2 regions of the Actinoplanes sp. NPDC023936 genome follow, and region 1 is predicted to be linked to the other one. Evidence: riboswitches for the same ligand, from Rfam matches in the RefSeq annotation. Region 1 holds a riboswitch; the other holds the start of a gene.
The links. Region 1 has a riboswitch for cyclic di-GMP ahead of AB0F72_RS01540 (Calx-beta domain-containing protein). Riboswitches for the same ligand answer to the same signal wherever they lie in the genome.
Positions count from the first base shown of each region.

Region 1 (11,497 bases):
GACCCTCCAGCAGACGTTCGCGCAGCTCGTCACGGCTCTGCTGATGATTGTCGGCGTACTCGGGGTGATGTTCTGGATCTCCCCGCTGCTGGCGCTGATCGCGCTGGTCACGGTGCCGGTGTCGATCTGGCTCACCACGATGATCGGCAAGCGGTCCCAGCCGCAGTTCGTCGCACAGTGGAAGACCACCGGCCGGCTCAACGGCCACATCGAGGAGATGTTCACCGGGCACACGCTGGTCAAGGTCTTCGGCCGGCAGAAGGAAGCCGCGGAGACCTTCCGCGAGCACAACGACCATCTGTACGCGTCGAGCTTCCGGGCTCAGTTCATCTCCGGACTGATTCAGCCCACGATGATGTTCATCTCGAACGTCAACTATGTCCTGGTCGCGGTCGTCGGCGGTCTGCGTGTCGCATCCGGCACCCTGTCGCTCGGCGAGGTGCAGGCGTTCATCCAGTACTCCCGGCAGTTCAGCCAGCCGCTCACCCAGGTGGCCAGCATGGCGAACCTGGTGCAGTCCGGCGTGGCCTCGGCCGAGCGGGTGTTCGCCCTGCTCGACGCGCCGGAGCAGAGCCCCGACCCGGCGCCCGCGGCGATGCCGGTCTCGGAGAACGGCAAGGTCCGGGGGCGGATCACCTTCGAGAACGTCTCGTTCCGCTACCTGCCGGACAAGCCGCTGATCGAGAACCTCTCGCTCTCGGTCGAGCCCGGCCAGACCGTGGCGATCGTCGGCCCGACCGGCGCCGGCAAGACCACCCTGGTCAACTTGCTGATGCGCTTCTACGAGGTGACCGGCGGGCGGATCACGCTGGACGGCGTGGACATCGCCACGATGCCCCGCGAGCAGCTGCGCGAGCAGATCGGCATGGTCCTCCAGGACACCTGGCTCTTCGGCGGCACGATCGCCGAGAACCTGGCCTACGGCGCTGACTTCACGATCGGCCCTGATTTCAAGACCGGCCCTGATTTCAAGACCGGGCCTGACTTCAAAACCGGCCCTGACTTCAAAACCGGGGCCGACAGCCCGGAGACTGCGGCGATCGTGCGGGCGGCCGAGGCAGCCCACGTCGACGGCTTCGTGCGCACGCTCCCCGAGGGCTACGACACGAAGATCGACGAGGAGGGCGCGAACGTCAGCGCCGGCCAGAAACAGCTCATCACCATCGCCCGGGCGTTCCTCGCCGAACCGAGCATCCTGATCCTCGACGAGGCCACCAGCTCGGTGGACACGCGCACCGAGGTTCTGATCCAGCGGGCCATGAACACGCTGCGGACCGGCCGGACCAGCTTCGTCATCGCGCACCGGCTCTCCACGATCCGCGACGCCGACGTGATCCTGGTGATGGAGAACGGCAGCATCGTCGAGCAGGGCACTCACGACGACCTGATCGAGGCCGACGGGGCGTACGCCCGGCTCTACTCGGCCCAGTTCGCCCAGGCCGTCGTGGAAGTGGACTGACGACAGGGTGACGACAGAGTAAAGCGGGGGCGGCCGACCGGCCGCCCCCGCCCCTTGCTCGAAGCGCTTGCTTACCTCACAGGGCTTGCTTACTTCACAGTGACCTTCTTGGTGGTGCTGTAGCTACCCAGCAGGCCAACCCCGGTGTCACCGGCGACGAATCCCCGCATCGTCAGGGCCTTGCCGCTGGCCAGCTTGACGGTCCGCGTGTAGACCCCGTTGCTGCCGGTCTTGCCCTTGTAGACCGTCTTCCAGGCGCCACTGACGTAGCTCTGGACCAGGATGCCCTGCCCGGCGGCCTTCGGGTTACCGGTGACCGTGACGGTGAAGGAACCCTTGCTCGGCGACGTCAGCGTGAAGACCGGGTTCTGCTTGACACGGACCGCGAGCTCCTTCGAGATCAGTTCGCCGACCCCGGTCTGGAAGATGAAGCCCTGAGTGATCCGGTGCGTGAACGAGTAGTTCCCGGTCGCGTTCGCCTGGACGGACTTGATCTTCGTGGGCTCGCCCGGCGCGCCGAACGGCTTGCCCCACAGGTCGACAGTGGCGTTGGCCGCGGCCCGGCCGGCGATCGTCGCGTTGCCCACACCGGCGATCGCGGCAGCCGGCGTGGAGATGCTGGGCGCACCCGGCGCCTCCGGCTCGGTCGGCTCGGTCGGCTTGCCACCGTCGCTGGCCGCGATCGTGATGGCGCCTTCCAGGACCGTGCCGAAGTTGCCGAGCGTCGTGCCGGTGACCCGGATCGTTTCGTTCGGCTCGTTGACCTCGTCATCCGTGATCATCACGTCGGTGATCGGAATGACAGTTCCGGGCTCGGTTCCCGGGTCGACAGTGACGGTCTGCGTGCCCGGGTTGGTGAAGTCTGCCGAGTCGGCAGCCTTGACACCCTTCACCGAAGCGCCGGTGAAGGTGACGCTGGCGGTCAGTGCCTGGTCCGAGACACCGGTGATGGTGCCGGTCACCGAGGCCAGCTCGCCCTCCTCCGCGGTCACGTCGTTGACCTCGAACGTCGGCGCCTTGTCCTCGTCCTCGATGGTCAGCGTCGCGGTGTCGGGCGAGGCGGACGCCAGGTAGTCGTCGCTGTCAGTGTCCGGAGCGACCGCCAGGTTCACGGTCTCGTCCCGCTCGTTGATGTCGTCACCGTTGAGCAGCAGCACACCGGAGCCGGACGTGGCCTCGGCCCGGATGGTGACGCGTCCGCTGGCCAGCGTGTAGTCGTCACCGCCGACGGCGTCCTCGCCGCTCTGCGCGGTACCGGTCGCCGCGTCGGCGAGTTCGAAGACGAGCGTGTGGTTGCTCGGGTTGCTGAGCTTGACCGGCAGCAGCACAGCCGAGGTGAGGTTGCCCTCCGGCAGCGCGGCGTCGTCGAACGTGACACGCGGCCGGTCGTCGTCGTCCCGGATGGAGATCTCGGCCGGGCCGGCGGTGGTGGCGCCGACCGCGTCGTCGAAGCTGACCTGGAAGGCCTCGCCGTCGCCCTCGTCGATGACATCGCCGGTGACGTCGACCTGGAAGGTCTGCGTGGTCGTGCCGGCCGGGAAGGTCAGCGTGCCGGTCTTCGGCGTGAAGTCCTTGTACGGCGTGGCGTCGGTGATGTCGGTGCCCGCGGCGGCGGCTGTCCAACCGACCCGGACGGTACGGCCGGAGGCAGCGTCCAGCTTCGCGGTGATGGTCCGGCTGGCGCGCCCGGAATTGCCCTCGTCGACGGTGAGCGAGCCGGTGTCGATGCTGACCTCGGGCTGCGTGGCGTCGTCGTCCTCGATCGAGACATCGATCTTGGAAGGGGTGCCGAGCTCGGAGTTGGTCGGGTTCGCGAGCTGAATGCCGAAGTCCTCGGTCGCCTCGTTCAGCGAGTCGTCGGTGAGGGAGATGGTCGCGGCCTGCTCCAGCGTGCCGGCCGCGATCGTGACCGTCCGCTGGGTCGAAGCCGGGTAGGCGAAGTCGGTTCCCTGCGTGGCAGCCTCGTGTTCCTCCACCTTCTCAGAGGGAGGCGTGGCGTCCCAGCGAACCGTGACCGCCTTGTCGGACCGCCGGTCCAGGGTGAGCGGCAGCTCGAAGCTTCCGCCCTCATCACCGGAGTCCAGGACGGAGTCGTCCACGGTGACCTTGGGAAGCGGGTCGATGTCGTTGATGGTCACCTGAGTCGAGGTGTTGGCCGGAGCCGCCGTGTTGGTGGCGGTGGCGTTCACCGTGAAGTTCTCCGCCTCGGCCGAGTCGCGGGTGTCGTCCTTGCCGATCGCGATGTCCTTGGTAGCCGACGTCTTACCGGCATCGATGACGATCCGATTCTCGACCACCTCCAGCGTGTCGCCGTCGTCGACCGGAGCGGTGAAGTCCGCACCCGCGATGGCGGTACCGTTCGTGGTGGTCAGCGTGACCGCCACCGGCAGGCCGGACGGCGCGTCGAGTCTGGCCGTGACGGTCGCCTTGGCGCCGTTGGCCTCGGTGACCGGGCTGTTCGTGGTGATCGTGTATCCCGGAGCGTCGTCGTTGTCGTTGATCGATCCGACCACTGGGATGGGATCACCCGTCGTGCCGCCCGTCGGCGTGGCGGTGAGGGTGATCTGCTCCGGCAAGGCGCCTTCGAAGAGCGCGTCGTCAACGGTTCGGACCACCACGGTCCGCGTGACGTTGGCGGTCGAGGCCGCCGGGAAGCTGATCGTGGTGGGCGACGGCGAGCTTACGTAGTCCGACCCGGCCCTCGGTGTGTAGTTGGTTTCTGACTCTTCCTTGGGCGTGACCGCGAGCGAGTAGGAGGCGGCCGGGATTTCGGCGCCTCCGGTCCGGACGAACCGGAAGCTGAGTTCGCCGCCCTCGGTCACGCTGACGGCCGCGACGCTGATGTCGCCGGGGTCTGCGTACGCCGGGGAGGTGACCATGACCGTCGGGACAAGGCCAATCGCCGCCGCAACGGCGACCGAGAGGGCCGTTCGCATGGACTTCGGGCCACGCAGCGCGAACGGAATCGAGCCGCTCTTGGCCGCATGGGCTTGTGGATAGCGCATGTGTTTCTTTCTCCTTCGGCGGCTGGGCTACCTCCGTTCGGGGAGGCCCCTGGCTTTGCGTCCCCGCCTCGCGACGGGTTTGCCTGTTCGGGTACCGCGCCTGCCGGCCGTCGGAGGGCCGCTCAGGCACCGGGGAACCGGTTCGAGCAGCGCAATGCTGGATCATCGACAGGACTGAATCGTGGTCCAGCAAGAGGTCGCGCCTTCCGTAATCTAACCGGCCTATCGTCCCCTTACCGGCAGAACGGCTTTTTGAGTCGAATCGCCCTCAAGTAGCACAGCTGTCCCCTGGGGGACAGGAGAAAGAGCCGGCTCAGAGTAAGAAGCCGGCCCAGAGCAGGAAATCGGCCCAGAGTAAGAAATCGGCCCAGAGTAGGAAATCGGCTCAGAGCTGGAAATCGGCTCAGAGCAAGCCGTGGCGCATCGCGGTGGTCACCGCCGCCGTCCGGTCCGCCACCCCCAGCTTGTTGAAGACCCGCAGCAAATGCGTCTTCACTGTCGCCTCGGAGATGAACAGCCGCTTGCCGATCTCGGCGTTGGTGAGCCCGGCCGCCACCTGCTTCAGCACCTCGGTCTCCCGGGCGGAAAGAGCCGGAGGCGCCGGGGTACGGACCTGGCGCACCAGCGTCGACGCGACGCTCGGCGCCAGCACCGTCTCACCCCGCGCCGCTGCCCGGACCGCCTCCGCCAGCTCGGCCGGCGTCGCGTCCTTGAGCAGGTACCCGGACGCGCCGGCCTCGATGGCCCGCAGAATGTCCCGGTCCGACTCGTAGGTGGTCAGCACCATGACCCGCACGGGCGCGCCCACCCCAGAAGCAGCACCCCCAGCATCAGCAGCCCGCGGTGCCCCAGCCAGGATCCGCGCGGTCGCCTCCACCCCGTCACCGTCCGGCATCCGCAGGTCCATCAGCACGATGTCGGGGCGCTCGGCCAGCGCCAGAGCCACCCCTTCGCTGCCGGACGACGCCTCACCGATCACGGTCAGGTCGGGTTCGGCGTCGAGCATGCCGCGCAGCCCCATCCGCACCACGGGGTGGTCGTCGACGAGCAGGATCCGGATCACGCGGGAATCTCCACTTCGATAGTCGTGCCACCGGCACCCGGCTCACCCGTGTGGCCGCTGAGCACGGCCACCTGGCCGCCGACCTGAGCGGCTCGCGCCCGGATATTGGAAATCCCGAACCCACCCCCGCCGGCACCGCCGACCCCGCCGGCACTGCCAACCCCGCCCGGTAGGGCTCCGGCCGGGTCGAAGCCACGCCCATCGTCCCGCACGACCAGCCGCACACTCGACGCCGCATAGGCGAGCACCACACCGACCTCGGTCGCCCCGGCATGCCGGCGCACGTTCGCCAGAGCCTCCTGCGTGGCGCGCAGCAGGACCACCTCCACCCGGGTCGGCAGGTCCCGAGGCTCGCCTGTCACCCGGACCGTGGACGGCACACCCGACTCTTCGCTGAATCGGGCGGCTTGACGGCGTACCGCCTCGGGAAGTGAAGCGGAAGCCAACGCGGCGGGTGAGAGAGCCGCGATGAGTGCCCGCGACTCGGCCAGGTTTTCCCGTGCGGTACGCACGGCAAGCGCGAGGCGCTCGTCGGCGAGCTGGGGGTCGGCGGCCTGGACCAGCGTGATGATGCTGGTGAAGCCCTGGGCGAGGGTGTCGTGGATCTCGCCGGCCAGCCGGTTGCGCTCGGCCGCCGCCCCGGCCTCGTGGGAGAGCCGTGCCAGCTCCGCCCGGCTCGCCTCCAGCTCGGCCCGGCTCGCCTCCAGCTGGACGATGAGGGCGGCCCGCTCGTCGCTCTGTGCCAGCGCCCGCACGATCCAGAGGCCCATGCAGATGCCGGCGCCGGTGGAGATCGCCGCGATCACCAGGTCGAGCCCGACGCTGCCCTCCGGGTCGTTGAACAGGTCGGCCACCGGCGGGACCAGGTTTATCACCACGATCAGGACGATGGCCAGCCGTACCGTGACCATCTGGAAGATCAGTGGGATGACCGCGAACATCAGCCAGGTGGTCAGCGGCACCGCGAAGATGGCGATCGCGAAGAGCGTGAGCTGCACGAGCAGGACGATCCGGCTGGTGTTGTCCGGGCGGTCCCGGAGGGTCAGCGGCCGGCCGATCACCACGTGCAGCAGGACCATCACGGCGAGGGCGGTCAGTGCCACACCCCGCTCCAGCGACGAGAACCCGTCCACGATGACGATCGCGACCGCCACAGCAGCCGCGATCACCGCGAAATAGAGATCCCAGAGCCAGGTGGCGGGGGCCGAACCGCCTGCGACGGGGACTGCTTCCAGAGGGACTGCTTCCGGGGAACTCATTTCTCGTTGTTGTTCCACCGGAAGGTCATCAGGCACAGCACCAATCCGACCACACACCACACTCCGAGAACCAACGCCACCCTGCCGAGCTCCCACGACCCGTTCAGCTCCTGGCTCTCGGCGGACGCGGGGAGGAACACGTACCGGAAGCCCTGCGCCATCCACCGCACCGGGAAGATCGACGCGACCGTGATCAGCCAGTCCGGGAGCTGGCTCATCGGCTGGATGAACACGCCGGAGATGAACTGCAGCGCCACCACCGGCACGTTGAGGATGCCGCCGGCGTTGCGGGCGTTGCGGACCAGGGCGCTGACCGCTACGCCGAGCAGCGAACAGGCGATCACCGAGAGCAGGAAGATCCAGGTGAACGTGATCCAGTGATCGGCCGGCGGCAGCGGCATGTCGAAGACCAGCACGCCCATCAGGATCAGCAGCGCCGCTTCGGCGAGGCTCAGGACGAGAACCAGAAGAGCCTTGCCCACCAGGTACGCGGAGACCGGCATCGGAGTTCCACGGAGGCGCTTGAGCGTCCCGTCCTCCCGGTCCAGCGCGAGACCCGAGCCCATCGTCACGAACGCGGTGTTCAAGACCCCGTACGCCACCATGCTCGCCGTGAAGATCTGGCTCGCGCTGACGCCACTGTCGGTGTAGTCGTCCCCGAAGATCGTGCCGAAGAGCAGCAGGAGCATCGCCGGGAACGCGAACGTGAAGATCAGCGCCGTCTTGTCCCGGACGAACTGCAGAAGCTCGACATGCCCGCGGCTCACACTCATGGCAATGGTCCGCGCGGACCTGCTGCTCGTGGGCATGCTGCTCGTGGGCGTAGTACCCGTGGGCGTAGTACTCGTGGGCATGGTGCTCATCGGGTGGCTCCGATCAGGCTCAGGTAGGTGTCTTCCAGCGTCGGGCGGCTGATCGTGAGCGTGGTCAGGTCGGCGCCGGTCGCGACCAGCCGGCGGATCAGCTCGGTCGGGTCCTCGTGCTGCTCCTCGTGGAGCACGCCGTCCTCCCGCCAGCTGACCCGAGCCGCCGCCGCGGACCGTCCGCCCAGCGTGGCCGGGGTGCCCTCGGCGACGATCAGGCCGCCGGCCAGCACCACGAGACGATCGGCGAGGGCCTCGGCCTCGTCCAGGTAGTGGGTGGTGAGCACGATCGTGGTGCCGTCACCGGCGAGGTGCCGGATCAGCTCCCAGAACTGGCGGCGGGCCTCCGGGTCGAACCCGGTGGTCGGCTCGTCGAGGAAGAGCAGCTCGGGGCGGCCGACGATGCCGAGCGCCACGTCCACGCGGCGGCGCTGACCACCGGAGAGGGTACGGATCTTGCTGTTCCGTTTGGCGGTGAGCCCGACCAGGTCGATCACCTCGTCGGCCGGGCGCGCGTCGGGGTAGAACCCGCCGATGTGCCGGACCATCTCCCGCACGGTCAGGTCGGCGGCGTCGTCCGTGTCCTGCAGGACGATCCCGATCCGGCTGCGCCAGGCGGATCCGGCTCGCCCCGGGTCCTCACCCAGCACCCGGACGTCCCCGCTGGTCCGCCGCCGGTGCCCCTCCAGGATCTCCACTGTGGTGGTCTTGCCGGCGCCGTTCGGCCCGAGCAGCGCGAAGATCTCGCCGCGCGCCACGACCAGGTCGACGCCCGCGACCGCTTCACGATCTTTGTAAGTCTTACGAAGCCCGGTTACTTCGATTGCTTCCATGCACCGATCGTGCCGCTAGGGCACACCCCGGCGGGACGACCGCCCGGCCGTCATCGGCTGTCAACCGTTCGATGGACAGACCGGATCCGACAGAGCTGACCGGACAGAGCGAACATGCCGGACCGGACCCGGCAGGCCGGCTCACTCCCAGCGGAAATTGCGGGCGGCCGCCGTCAGCCAGACCACCGCCCACAGACCCAGGCTGAGCCAGATCGTGACCGGCACCGACGAGTCGTACAAAAGGGTGGCCCGCAACGCCTCCGCGTGCGCGGCCAGCGGCAGCAGGAACCATCCGGCCGTGCCCAGGTCGGGCGCGGCGAACATGATCCCGCCGACCGAGAGCATCAGCACGTAGATCAGCGTCGCGGCGCCGGTCGTCGTCTCCGGCTTGAGGACGCTGGCCAGCAGCAACGCGAGGCCGCTGTAGCCGGCCGCGGCCAGCACGGTCACCCCGACCGCCGGCAGCAGCTGGTCGCCGTGCGGGCGCCAGCCGACCGCGAGGCCGACCGCCGCGAGCACCAGCACCTGCAGCACGATCTGGACGAGCACCGCCGCGGTCTTGGCGAGCAGCAGGCCGGGCCGGGTCAGCGGGGAGGCGCCGAGTCGTTTGAGCACGCCGTAACTGCGCTCGTACCCCGTGGTGATCGCCTGTCCGGTGAAGGCTGTCGACATCACGGTCAGCGCGAGGACACCGGGGACCACGAAACCGAGACGGTCATCGGTCGGCAGATTGGTCACCTCGAAGAGGCCCGCTCCGAGCAGAACCAGCAGGGGTACGCCCATGGCCAGCACCACTGCTTCCCCGCGACGGGCCGTCAGCAGCAGTTCCATCCGGATCTGCTTGCCGATGATCGTCCGCATGGGTGCCCGGCCGGGCGCCGGCGTGAACGTTCCGGCGCTCATTGCGACGCTCCAACGGGGTTAGCAGGGTTCTCAGCAGCGGGGTCTTCAGCAGCGGGGTCTTCAGCAGCAGAGTTCTCGGCAGCAGAGTTCTCAGCGGCGGGGGCAAAGGAGGAGGTCAGCGAGAGGTACACGTCTTCAAGGGTTCGCCGGCGACTGCTCACGGCGGTGACGTGCGCGTCCACGCTCGCGAACCAGCCCAGCACGTCGGCCAGCGCACGGGTGTCCAGCTCACCGGCGATCGTGTACTCCCCCGGCGAGGTCTCGGTGACCTTCCGCTGCGTGCCTGCGGAGTTCAGACCGTTCAGGCAGGTCAGGGCGCGCAGCCCGGCCAGCTCGATGCCCGGGTCGGCACGCACTTCGAGCAGGTCGATGCCGGCCGCCGCGGTCAGCTCGGCCGGTGTCCCGGTCGCCGCCACCCGCCCGGACCGCATGATCACCACGTCGTCGGCGAGGCGCTCGGCCTCGTCCAGCAGATGGGTGGTGAGCAGGACGGAGACGCCGTCGGCCCGCAGCTCCTCGATCAGCTGCCAGGTGGTGTGCCGGGCCTCGGTGTCCATGCCGGCCGTCGGCTCGTCGAGGAAGACCAGCTCGGGCCGGCCGACCAGGGCCACCGCCAGGCTGAGCCGCTGCTGCTCGCCGCCGGAGAGCCGCCGGAACCGGGTGCGCTCCAGCTTCCGCAGGCCGAGCCGGTCCATCAGCATGCCGGTGTCGAGCGGGTTGGCCGCGAACGAGGCGAAGAGCTGGAGGATCTCGCCGGCCGCCGCCCACGGGTAGACGCCGCCGGACTGCAGCATGATCCCGAGCCGGGGCATGAGCGCGTCGTGGTCGCCGACCGGGTCCAGCCCGAGCACCCGGGCCCGCCCCGCGTCCGGCCGCCGGAATCCCTCGCAGACCTGCAGCAGGCTGGTCTTGCCCGCTCCGTTGTGGCCGAGCAGCGCCAGCACCCGTCCCCGGGGCAGGCTCAGTGACACTCCGTCGACGGCCGTCGTCTCGCCGTAGCGCACCACGACATCGGTGATCTCGACCGCCGCGGCTCTCTCGGCTGACAAGGCACTGTCGCCACCCACCATTGAGCTCCCGCCCCATCAGGATTTCTGGAATCGCCGCCCCCGCAACCTTACGGCGCGGCCCTGAAAAGACCCGTCACGGTGGTCCAGCAGGATGCAATGGCTCACGCCCATCATCCCCGACGATAGGGTGCGCGCATGAGCAGCCCCGTCTCCCCCAGCCGGGCCGTCGAGATCTACACCGACGGCGCCTGCGTGCCGAATCCCGGTCCGGGCGGCTGGGGCGCAGTCCTCCGGTACGGAAAGGCAGAGAAGGACCTCTGCGGTGGAGAGGCGAACCCGACGACCAACAACCGGATGGAGCTGATGGCGCCGATCCGCGCGCTGGAGACCCTGAACCGGGCGCCGCTCACCGTGGACATCTACACCGACAGCGTCTACGTCCGGGACGGCATCACGAAGTGGGTGGCCCGCTGGCGGGCCAACGGCTGGCAGACCGCGTCCCGCCAGCCGGTGAAGAACGTCGACCTGTGGCAGCGCCTGGACGCCGCGGTCCGCCGGCACGAGGTCCGGTGGCACTGGGTGAAGGGCCATGCCGGCCACCCGGAGAACGAACGCGCCGACCGCCTGGCCGCCCGCGGCCTGCAGGAGGCGCTGGAAGCGGCGAGATCCTGAGCTAGGCGCCGCGCGGCCGGGGCACGTGCGGCCGAGCCGCCTCCCGGTCCCCGGCACCGGCCGGACCCAACCCCGCCGGGCCCACGACGCCTGCCGAGCCCATGACATCAGGCGAGCCCATGACATCCTCCGAGCGGACAGCCCGGGCCCGCATCACCCGAGCGCGGGCCACGCGATCCGGCGGCAGCCGATAGGTGGCCGCCCGGACCAGCTCGTCGGGAACCGTGTGCCGCCCCTCGGACGACACAGCCGGACGCGGATCCGGCACCATCGCACGTCCCGCCGAAGCTCGCCCAGCCCCAGCCCGTCCAGCCCCAGCCCGTCCAGCCCCAGCCCGTCCAGCCACACCCCGCCCAGCCACAGCCCGGCCCGCCGCCGCACGAGTCGCCATGCTGAACACACTCCGGGTGCCCGTCGCGTACCCCTCCCG
Region 1 covers NZ_JBEZZR010000001.1:335,257-346,753, reverse strand. The annotation lists gene AB0F72_RS01545 (ABC transporter transmembrane domain-containing protein) at 1-1,459, shown strand, start outside; gene AB0F72_RS01540 (Calx-beta domain-containing protein) at 1,549-4,464, opposite strand; cyclic di-GMP riboswitch class I at 4,479-4,558, opposite strand; gene AB0F72_RS01535 (response regulator transcription factor) at 4,868-5,527, opposite strand; gene AB0F72_RS01530 (sensor histidine kinase) at 5,524-6,786, opposite strand; gene AB0F72_RS01525 (ABC transporter permease) at 6,783-7,559, opposite strand; gene AB0F72_RS01520 (ABC transporter ATP-binding protein) at 7,646-8,482, opposite strand; gene AB0F72_RS01515 (ABC transporter permease) at 8,624-9,385, opposite strand; gene AB0F72_RS01510 (ABC transporter ATP-binding protein) at 9,382-10,434, opposite strand; gene rnhA (ribonuclease HI) at 10,591-11,067, shown strand.

Region 2 (11,497 bases), on a different contig from region 1:
CTGCTCCACGCGGGCCAGGTCCTACTCCACCCGGGTTCGGGATGACGGACCGGACCCCGGGCGCCCGCCGGGCCGCGCTGACCGCTGCCGCTCTCGCGGAGCCGGCGGCGGCCCTCTCCGGCTACACGATCGGCGTGACCGCCGACGGGCGTAAGGACGAGCTCGCCACCCTCCTCGAAGCGCGCGGCGCCCGCGTGGTCCTCGCGCCGGCCCTGCGCATCGTCCCGATCGCCGACGACGCCGAACTGCGCGCCGCGACCCGGGCCTGCCTCGACACGCCACCCGACATCGTGCTGGTCAACACCGGTATCGGCATGCGCGGCTGGCTGGAGGCCGCGGAGGGGTGGGGTCTGGCCGAACCGCTGCGGTCGGTGCTGTCCCGGGCGTACCTGGTGGCCCGCGGGCCGAAGGCACGCGCCGCGGTCCGCACCGCGGGCCTGCACGAGCAGTGGACCCCCGAGGGCGAGGGATACGAGGAGGTCGTCGACCACCTGACCGCCCGCGGCCTGACGGGTCTCACGGTGGCCCTGCAACTGCACGGCGAGAGTCAGCCGGAGTACACCGAAGCGCTGCAGCGGGCCGGCGCCCGGGTCATCGAGGCGCCGGTCTACCGCTGGGCGCCACCCGTCGACCAGGCGCCGCTGCACCGCCTGGTCGACCTGATCATCGGCAAGCTGGTGGACACCGTGACGTTCACCTCGGCCGCGGCGGTCCAGGCCGTGCTGCGCGCCGCCGGCACCGGCACCGACGCCCTCCTCGACTCGCTGCGCGGCGACGTCCTGGCGGCCTGCGTCGGACCGGTCACCGCAGCGCCGCTGCGCCGCCAGGGCATCCCGGTCGTCACACCGGGGCGGGCCCGGCTCAGCGCCCTGGTCCGCACGATCGTCGACGAACTGCCGAAACGCGCCGTCACCCTGCAGGTGGCCGGCCATACGCTGACCCTGCGCGGCCACGCCGCGATCGTCGACGGTGAACTCCGCCCGCTGGCGCCGGCCCCGATGGCGGTCCTGCGCGAGCTCGCCGGTTCACCCGGCCGGGTGCTCTCCCGGGCCGCGCTGCTGCAAGCGCTCCCCCGCGGCGCCGACGAGCACGCCGTCGAGATGGCTGTCGCTCGCCTGCGTGCCGGCCTCGCCGTACCCGGGGTGGTCCAGACCGTGGTCAAGCGCGGCTACCGTCTCCCGGCCTGACCACCACCATCGGGTACGCCCCAAGCCCTCCCCAACCGCACCGATCGCCGTCACCGAGAGTCCACGCGGCCCGGGCGCGGGGCCCGGGCCGTCCGGCGTCTTTCGCTACCGGCGGGTGGCTGAGCGGAAACCGGCTAGCCGACCGGCGTTGGCTGATTGCCCTCATGCTCGGCGACCAGCGTGGCCATCGCGTGCTCGACCACACCGATCAGCACGGCCTTCGCCGACTCCCGATGCCGCGCGTCGCACATCAGCAGCGGCACCCGGGACGGGATCGCGAGCGCCTCGCGGACCTCCTCCGGCTCGTACCGGGGCGCCCCGTCGAAGCAGTTCACCGCGACGAGGTACGGCAGGTGCCGGTTCTCGAAGTAGTCCAGCGGCGCGAACGCGTCGGTGAGCCGCCGGGTGTCGACGAGCACGGCCGCGCCGACCGCGCCGCGGATCAGCTCGTCCCACATGAACCAGAACCGGGTCTGCCCCGGTGTGCCGAACAGGTAGAGGATCAGGTCCTCGGCCATGGTGATCCGGCCGAAGTCCATCGCCACCGTGGTCGATTCCTTGCCTGGCACTTTCGAGGCGTCGTCGATTCCCTCGCCGGCCGACGTCATCACGGCCTCGGTGGTCAGCGGGTCGATCTCGGAGACGGCACTGACGAGCGTCGTCTTGCCCACACCGAAGCCACCAGCGACCACGATCTTCGCGGAGGTGATCTCCGTGGGACGCGCTCCGGCCCCCTCAGAGCTTGCGTAGTCCACCCAACACCCTTCCCAGAAGATCCATCCGCTCCGCGAAACCGGTTCGCGGAGCGGCACTGTGCAGCGTCAAAAGCCCATCGGCGACCATGTCGGCGACGAGCACCCGGGTCACCCCCAGCGGTAACCGGGTCAGCGCCGCGAGCTCCGCGAGCGACTGCGCCTTCGGCTCGCACAGCACGGCGATGCGGTACTTGTCATGTCCGGCGAACCGCGCTTCCTGTACGGCCGCCGCGCTCGCGACCAGGACCGCTTCGATCGGAATGTCCCGGATCGGTTCGGTCCGGCCGCGGGTGACCGCGTACGGCCGCACCAGGTTGCCCCGGGGATCGTGCGGCTCTGCCATGTCGCGGTCACCTCGTCCCCACCGGAGGCCAGCGGCCCCCGGTGTCTAGTAACTGACGGCCTCGCGTGGCGCCGGCGACAGTGCCGCGCCGACGCGTTCCACCAGCAGAGCCATCTCGTAGCCGACCTGGCCGACATCGCAGCTTCGCGCCGCCAGAACAGCCATCGACGAACCGTCGCTGATGGACATCAGGAAAAGATAACCGCTGTCCATTTCGATGATGGTCTGTTGCACCTGTCCGGCATTGAACATCCGGGACGCACCGTCGGTGAGGCTGACCACGCCGGAGGTGATCGCCGCGAGCTGGTCCGCCCGATCCGCTGGCAGGTCACGCGACGAGGCCAGCAGCAGGCCGTCCGCCGAGACCGCGATCACGTGCGCGATACCGGCGATGCTGTCGGCGAAGTTGCTGAGCAGCCAGCCCATGTCGTGCATGGTGGGGGGCCTGGTCACTGTTCTTTCTCCTTAGGAGCATGTGTCGCTGTGACGGCGGATTCGGCAACGCCGTCCGTCCGCCCTCGTTGCACCCCGCGGTGGTACGAGGACAGCAGTCCCCGGACCTCCTCCGGGTTGCGACGGTGTTGGGTCCTCGCTGTGTTGTCCACGCCGCCGGGCACCAGCTGCGCCTGCGGTATCCGTTTGGGCAACCCGGACCGGGTGGTTCCGGCGTCCTGCGGAGCGGCCGCGGCCATCGCCCGCTGCCAGCCGTCGTCGGCGGTGGTCCGCCACCGGTCCTCGGCGGCCGGCCGCGGCTTCGGAACTGTAGCCGCCGCCGGGGCGACCGGAGGAGCCGAGACCGGCGGCGCGGCGACCCTCGGCACGGAAACCGAAGGCGCGGAAACCGAAGGCGCGGAAACCGAAGGCACGGAAACCGGAGGAGCAGAGACGGGAGGCACGGAGACCGGAGCGGCGGCAAGCGGCGATACCGGCGGGGCCGAAACCGGCGCCGGCGGGGGCGCGTATCCCGCCGTCGGCATCCCGACCTGCCCGTGCAGGTCCTCACTCCGGTCGAACCAGTTGTGCTGCATCTCCACTTGGATCTTGTCATCCAGATGAGCTTCCGAACCCTGCCACGCCCCCGAAACCGGCCGCGCTTCCAGACCCGGCCGCGCATCCGAGATCGGCCGCGCCTCCAGACCCGGCCGCGCCTCCGTGACGGACGCGAAGGCACCCGAGGGCGTCTCCGCAGCCGGCACGAAAGCGCCCGGATAGCTCTCCGCAGCGGGCGCGGGCGAAACCGGCGCCCGGGTCGGCAGCGGCGGCCGATCCGGCGTAGGCGCGAGATCCAAATCGGACGGCGGCCCGCTCAACGACATCAGCTTGCGGAACACCGGCTCGGCCGGCATCGCCACGCTCCGGACCGGCGGCCGGATCTCCGGCCGCCCAGCCGGGAAACCGGAGCCCCCGGCGATCGGCGGCGGCCCCGGCCGGGTCCAGGTGGCGGCCCGCTGGGGCGCGGCCTGCGCACCCGGCAGCACCACCACCTCAGCCGGCAACGTGATCTCGGCGATCGTGCCGCCCTCACTGCCCGGCCGCAGCTCGACCCCGATCCCGTGGCGAGCCGCGAGCCGGCCGATCACCGCGAAGCCCATCAGCCGGAACGCGCCGACGTCCACCGCGGACGGCTCGGTGAGCCGGCGGTTGATCAGCTCCATCTGGTCGGCGGAGATGCCGAGCCCGCGGTCCTCGACCTGGACCACGGCGTGGTCACCGACCCGCCCGCCGTGCGCCATCACCACTGTCGACGGCGGGGAGAACCGGGTCGCGTTGTCGAGCAGCTCGGCCATCAGGCGGACCACGTCGTTGACGGACGCGGCGGTGACCAGCACGTCGGTGTCGACCGAGCCGAACTCGATCCGGTGGTAGAGCTCGACCTCGGACTGCGCGGCCCGGATCGCGTCGATCAGCAGCGCGTCCTCGCGGCGTGGCGCGCCGACCTCGGCGCCGGCCAGCACCAGCAGGTTCTCGTCGTTGCGGCGCATCCGGGTGGCGAGGTGGTCGAGTTCGAAGAGACGGGCGAGCCGCTTCGGGTCCTCCTCCGTACGCTCGATCTGGTCGAGCTCGCCGATCATCCGGTCGACCAGGTTCTGGCTGCGCCGGGCCAGGCTGAGGAACATGGTGGAGACGCTGGTCCGCAGTGCGGCCTGCTCGGCCGCGACCCGGATCGCCTCCCGGTGCACCATGTTGAAGGCCTCGGCCACCTGCCCGAACTCGTCGTTCTCGGTGACCGGGATCGGGTCCCGGGTCTGCGCGACGATCCGGTCGACGCCGCCCTCGCCCAGGTTCTCCACGTCCTGCAAACGAGTCACGGCCTCGGGAAGATCCCGGTTCGCCACCGCGAGCGCGCCCTCCCGCAGGCGCCGCACCGCGAGGTGCATGGATCGACCCAGGTAGATCGCGACGATGACCGCGGCCAGCAGCACGAGCAGCACCAGGACGAACTCGACTGTCGCCCGCCGGGAGGTGTCGCTGCTGCCGTCCCGCGCGCTGGCGACCACCTGCTCGTCGATCTGCGACTTCGCCGCGCTCAGCAGCCGGGTCACGGTGCCGAAGACGTCGACGACATCGTTCGGCGCGGTCCCGGCGAGCCCGCCCGACGGGGTGGAGAGAGTGTCGGCGCGCGTCACGGCGTCGTCCTCGGCCACCGTCTCGACCAGGGCGATCTGCTGCGGGGTCGCGACCGACCGGAGGTCGGCCAGCGCCTCCCGGCGGGTGACTTGCGCCGCGACGATCGCCTGCTGCCGTTCGGCGTTCAACCCCCCGCTGGTACGGGCCACGAACGTCACCGTCGCCTGCTGAGCGGCGGCCGTCTCGATCCGGCTGAAGGCGGCGAGCGTCCGCAGGCCGTCCGCGACCGGACCCGGCTCGGCGATCCGGCTCACCGTCGCGGCGAACCCGCCCATCCCGGCGATCGCGTCCCCGTACCGGCCGGCCGTCTCCGGCACCGTCACGGACCGGTCGGCGACGCTCCGGCGAATCTCCGGGAGGGTGCGCAACGCGGTGTCGGCCAGGGTCAGCCGCTGGTCGACCAGGGCCGGGATCTCGTCGATCCCGGCATGGTGGGTTCCGACGACCTGGGCCTGAGCGTCGACCGCCTTGACCGCTTCCCGGTACCCGGTGTCGGCGGAGTCCGGCTCCGCCAGGTACGCCAGCGCCGTCATCCGCTCGTCGTGCAGCAGGCCGGTCAGCTGGGAGAGGTCGCTGCCGAGGCTCGTCAGGTCGGCCACCCGGTCGGCGTCAGTCGCCCGCTCGCCGACCTCGCCGAGCCGCACGGTCGCGAGAATCAGCACCGCGGCGAGTGGCAGGAAGAGCAGGGCGCCCAGTTTGGCGCGCATGCGCGCGTCGCGAAGCCGCGGAAGGCCACGTCGTGCAGCCTGGGCCGAGGATCCCGTGCTCACGACATCTCCTTCGTGGTCGTCCCCGCTCGGCTCCGGCAGATCAGCCGACGTGCCAGGGGCCGCGGTCCGGCCCCGTCCGGTGCCCGCAGCAAAGCCCGCGCCGATTTCGGCACGGCGGCGATTTCATCAGAACGCCGGACCGTTTGGGAAGCCTGGAACCTCCCGGAAAATGCTCGGCTGTCCGGGTGAGAACCGGACGAGAACGCGAAGCGCAGCGGCGACGTCCGGTTTGACGTGCGCGAATATCTCACCCGCGACCTTCCGTGAAGCCACCGTCACCGTTCCAGCCACTGAGATTTCCGTCCCGTGACCTTGCGAAGGTCTCACGTTCGCAAGGTTTGGCACGACGCGACGGACTCGTTGTCCGGTGCGGCATAGTGTCCACTGCGGACGGTAGGCGTGGCAACTGACCCGTACGTCGCCTTCCGGTGACCCTCAGTGATGCCTAACATAGTTACACAGATCGATGTGGATGATCGAGACTTTAGGGTGTCTTAATAAGCGGGTTCCGGACTGGCGCGTCGGCCTGGACATTCCGTAACGTGCGCGGCATGGCATTTCGGAGCTGGGTGAAGCTGCTGGCCACCACCACGGCGGCTGCGGCCGTGGTCGGCGCGGGTCAGCTCGGCCTCGCCTACGGGCTCAGCATGGTGCGCCTCGATCGAGACCTGGACGTCACTGCGAGTGATCAGTGGACGTCCCAGCTCGCCTGGGTCGCCTGGATCGCGATGACCGCCGCCGCGCTCGGCGCGATCGTCGGCACCGGCTTCCGGCCCCGCTGGCGGCCCCAGCCGGTCGGCACCGGCGGCGCGCTCGGTATCGGCCTCGCGTCCGGCCTCGGCGCGCTCGTGGTGCTGCCGCTGACCATGCAGCCGGCCCGCTCCGCCCAGGTCGCCGGCGTGAACCCGGTCTTCGTGATCGGCGTGTGCGCCGGCCTCGGCGTCGCGATCGGCGTCTTCGCCGCCTGGGCCGCCGCCGCGCGGGCGGTCGTCCGGTGGAACATCGCGGCCCTGACCGTGCTCGTGTGGGTGATCGGCCTCGCCGCGGTCGTCCCGACACTGCTTCCCGGCAAGACCCCGGCCCCGGTCCGCCTCGGCGTGCTGGAGGGCGACTTCCTCCCGGCCGTGGTCAACGACCGGACCCCGTTCGTCACGATGCCGCTGCTCGCGCTCTTCTCCGGCCTGCTCCTCGGCCTGATGGCGCGTGGCCGCCGGATGCCGACCTTCGCGGTGGCGCTCACCGGCCTGGCCGGGCCGGCGCTGCTCACCGTCGCCTACCTGATCGCCGGCCCCGGCGAGAGCACCGGCTTCACCTTCAGCCCGTACTGGTCGGCGATGTTCGCCGCCGGCGCCGGCGTCCTCGGCTCGGTGCTGGCCGTGATCATCCGAGGCGCGCCGGAGCGGGCGCACGACGCGGAGCCGTCGACGGCCGCCGGCGCCCCCGCGAACGGCGCCACCCCGGCCGGCGCCACCCAGAGCAACGCCGCTGCCGGCAACGCCACCCCGGGCAACGCCGCTGCCGGCAATGCCACTCCGAGCAATGCCACTCCGAGCAATGCCACTCTGAGCAATGCCGCTCCGAGCAACACCGCGCCGAACAGCGCCGGTGACCAGGTCTCCGCCCCACTACCCCGGCGCGACCAGGCCGCCCCCTCCGCACCCGGCCCGTCCGCCATCGCGGCCGCGGCGGCCGCCGCCGCGCAGCGCCCTGACCCGCACCTCCACCCCTCGGACACCGGCGTCCTCACCGTCGCCGACCGCCCGCACCCCCTCGCCGACCTGGCCAACCAGGCTCCGGCCACCGCGCCCAACTCACCCTTCAATTCGGGTACGGGCACGCCGTTCGGCCAGCCGCCCCAGTCCACCGGCCGCTTCTCCGGCCCGGGCCCGCAGGACGCCGCGCCCCGCTTCGCCGCCCCCGCCCCCACGCCGCACAGCGCCGCCCCGCACAGCGCCGCCCCGCACAGCGCCGCCCCGCACAGCGCCGCGCCCCACAGCGCCGCCCCGCACAGCACCGCCCCGCACAGCACCGCCCCCCATAGCGCCGCGCCGCGCTTCGCCGGCCCGCAGTCCGCCGCTCCGGCACCCCACTTCTCCGGCCGGCAGGACGCCCCCGCGCAGTTCTCCGGCCAGGACGCCCCGGCCCGCTTCTCCGGCCAGCAGGAGGCCGCACCCGGTCCGCGCCGCGGCTGGCGCGCCCGCCGCTCGGCCCCGGAGAACCCACCGGCTTCCCCAGCCGCCTCGTTCGACGGTTTCACCACCGGCAACCCGGGTCCCCGGACCGGAATTGACACCGCCGAGCACCCGCGCATCACCCCCTCGGCCGCGCGCCCGCCGGTGGTGGAGCCGACGTCGATCAGCGGGCCTCCCCCGCAGCGCGGCTCACAGAGCCAGCAGGACGAGTACGTCAACTGGGTGAACGGTCTCGGCGGAGCGTGAAGCGTTACCCAACTCCGGTGAAATGATCGGATCAGGAGGTACCGCCACACCGCCCAGGCGGTGACGATTATCGATGTCCGGGTATTCCTCCACGGCATCGGAGTCCGATCATGATCACTCGAATCGGCCGGCTGCTCTCCGGCCTCGCTCTGGTCTTCGCCCTCTCCGGCACGGCGCTGGTGGCGCCCGCCGTCGTAGCCCCGACCACTACCGACGCGGCGCAGGCGGCGGTTCACAACAGCTGCACGATCAGCCGCTGTTCGGCCGCGCGCACCGCGTACAACGGCTGGAAGTCCCTCGGCTGGCCGACAAGCGCCGGCTGGTACGCCTGGCCGTACGGCAACTACAACTACACCGGCGGCACGTTCTACAACCGCGAGGGCCAGCTCCCGTCCGCCTCCTACGGCGAATACGACGTCTACTCCCGGGCCCGGGGCGCCTCCCGCGACGCCTACCGCATCGTGGTCAACCGCAGCACCCGCGTCGCCTACTTCACGCCGGACCACTACGTGACGTTCTACAAGCTTTAACCCCTTCCCGGGTACGCCCATGGTTCCGCTCATGGGCACCGACCCGCGTGGCAACCAGCCCCAAGTTCAAGGCCGGGCGAGGCCGCACGCTCCTCCCGCCCAGCGCGGACGAGGCCACACGCTCTCCCGCCCAGCACGGACGAGGCCACACGCTCTTCCCGCCCAGCGCAGACGAGGGCACACGCAACGTTATTGCGCGCTCTCGTCCACGCTGGGGCAGGGATGCAAGCACACGCACCGCTTCGGTGCGCCCTCACCTCCGCCATCGCCCGCTTCGGTGCGCTCGCATCCACGCACACTGCCGTTTCGTGCGCCGCACCGCCCAGGTGGCGTTCATCCCGAGACGGCCTCCGCGCACCGTTTCTCCCCCCGCCAAGAACGGCCCCGCGCCCCCTTAGCACCCGAGCTGCACTCAGGCGCGAAAACCTCGAAAAAGACGCCGGAAAAGTGGCTGCTAACGCTTAGCCCGCCGGGCCCACGACCGAACAACCTGGCGTAAGCGAGATCGAGCAACCCGCTCGGCCGACAAGAGCAAACCCGGCGCAAGCCGGGGACGCAAAGCCACAGAGCCCATGAGGCTGGCTGGGCTACCGACCTTGGGGAGAACCTTCTTATGCGCAACATGATGCAGCTTCTTGGTGGAATCGCCGTCGCCGGTGTCGTCGCGGCCGGAAGCACCGCCTTCACCGCCTCCGGTGTCACCAACGCCGGCAACTTCACCAAGATCGTCGGTGGCGGCACGACCACCATGACGGTGGAGGGCGCGATTCTCAACTCGGCCGCCCTGGTTTACGACGGCACGAACGGCAACCGGGTCACCGGCGCCAAGATCGACATCGCTGGCACCAACGGCACGACCCTGAACACCACCACGTCGGTGATCACCGGAACGCTGAAGGGCACGAACGCCGGCAACACGCCGGTCTCGACCTCCGCCCTCACCTGCGCCTGGAGCACCACGGGCACGGTCTGGAACTGCACGGTCGCCACCCCTGCCACCGACTACCTGACCGCGGTGACCGATCTCGACCTCAAGGTTGCCCCCGGCGCCTGATCCTAGAAGCGCCTCGAACGCTCCTCCCGAGGTGACACCATGGCTGCTACCACAGCTGTGAGTCGTCACATCGCGGAGTAGCCATCCCGAGGTTCCGACGTATCGCCATGGCCGCCATCCTCGTGATGGCGGCCATTGGCGCGTGGGCGGTCAGCACCCATCGCCTCTCCTACGTCATCACGCACGGCGTCAGCATGAATCCCACCTATTACGCCGATGATCTGGTCTTTCTGATCAAGTTCGATTCCTACGAAGTCGGGCAGATCGCCGCATACCATGGGTTCGGAGGCATAGAGACACTCCACCGCATCATCGGCGGCGACGCCCTCACCGGCTATGTCTTGCAAGGAGACAACAATCCCGCGGTCGACGCGATCGAACCTACCGCGAACGAGCTCATCGGCCGCGCGGTGCTGCACGTCCCCAATGGCGGATTCTGGCTGAAGCCTCTGCTCAGCCCGACCGCGCTCGGGATGTTCGGATTCCTGATCGTCGGCGCCCGGGCAGCCGCGGTGAGATCCCGCCGGGACATCCCGCGCGGCCGGCAGAAGAAGAGGACGAAGAGCATGTCTGGCCAAGGCGGCTCCTGGGCGGTGACGATGACCGTCGCCAAGGCGGTCAGACGACTCCACCCGGTGATCCGGGCCCTCGCCGTGCTCTCCGTCGTGCTGGCCGCCTGCGCGCTGGTGTCCGGCGTGCTCGGCTGGATGAAGCCGGCGACGCAAACGACCGATTCCTCCGTGCGGGCCGGGGAGTCGATGACGTTCTCCTACTCGGCGGACGTGCCGCGTAGCGCCGCCTACGACGGCACCACCGCGTACTCCCCGGACCCGATCTACCGGAATCTCGCCAAGTTCGTCGTCCTGCGGATGCAGTATCTCGGGCGCCCCGGCACGGTGGAAGTCAGTGCCCGGCTCTCGTCTCAGACCGGCTGGCATTCGACTGTTCGATTGGCTCAGCCCAAGGAATTCTCCGCACAGCGCTTCACCGGGACCGTATCCCTCGATCTCGACGGGCTGGACGACCGGGCGCAGCGCGCGTCCGAGGCGATCGGCACGAACGTCGGAGCGATCACCGTGGCGGTCACCGCACGGGTCAGCCACGCCGACGGATCAAGTTTCGAACCATCGGTGAGCTTCGGCCTCACGAACATCCAGTTGGCTCTCCTGGGCGGCGCGGAGAGCCTCGTGGTCGAGCGATCGGCGGCAACCTCCGGCGGCGGGACCTTCCCCCGTCAGATCTCGCTCTTCGGCAAGGATCTGTTCACCGCCGGACAGGCACGCAGCTGGGCGGTGAGGTCGCTGCTCGTCGCGCTCGCCGGCATCGCTGTGGTCGCCTTGCTGGCCTTCCGCCGGGTTCCGTTGAAGAACCGGGAGCAGATCCAGCGCCGGTACCCCCACCTGCTGGTCCCGGTCGAGCCGATGGCCAGCCCGCCCGGCAAACCCGTCGTCATCGTCGACAGTTTTCCGGCGCTGGTGAAGCTCGCCGAAAAATACGGTCAGATGATCCTCACCTGGACCCGGCCGGACGGCGCCGACGATTTCGTGGTTCGCGACGACGGGGTGACCTACCGCTACCGGATCGTCCCGGCGAACGTCACCCCCGAGCCGGAACCCGGACCCCGGCCCGCATCGCATCGCCGCCCTTCGGCCCGGAAAGCCACCGGAGTAGCCAAGGTCGCCGCGCCCCCCGCGCCGACACCACCCCAGACCGAAGAACAGCCGGTTCCCGAAAAAGAACCGGTCACCGAAGAACAGCCGGTCGCCGAAAAAGAGCCGGCACCGGAGCCGGC
Region 2 covers NZ_JBEZZR010000006.1:302,605-314,101, forward strand. The annotation lists gene AB0F72_RS11715 (uroporphyrinogen-III synthase) at 42-1,187, shown strand; gene AB0F72_RS11720 (ATP/GTP-binding protein) at 1,322-1,942, opposite strand; gene AB0F72_RS11725 (DUF742 domain-containing protein) at 1,923-2,285, opposite strand; gene AB0F72_RS11730 (roadblock/LC7 domain-containing protein) at 2,331-2,738, opposite strand; gene AB0F72_RS11735 (nitrate- and nitrite sensing domain-containing protein) at 2,735-5,620, opposite strand; gene AB0F72_RS11740 (hypothetical protein) at 6,235-8,121, shown strand; gene AB0F72_RS11745 (ribonuclease domain-containing protein) at 8,232-8,651, shown strand; cyclic di-GMP riboswitch class I at 9,172-9,246, shown strand; gene AB0F72_RS11750 (hypothetical protein) at 9,274-9,705, shown strand; gene AB0F72_RS11755 (DUF5305 family protein) at 9,813-11,497, shown strand, end outside.
Region 2: another riboswitch for cyclic di-GMP. It lies ahead of AB0F72_RS11750 (hypothetical protein); the one in region 1 lies ahead of AB0F72_RS01540 (Calx-beta domain-containing protein).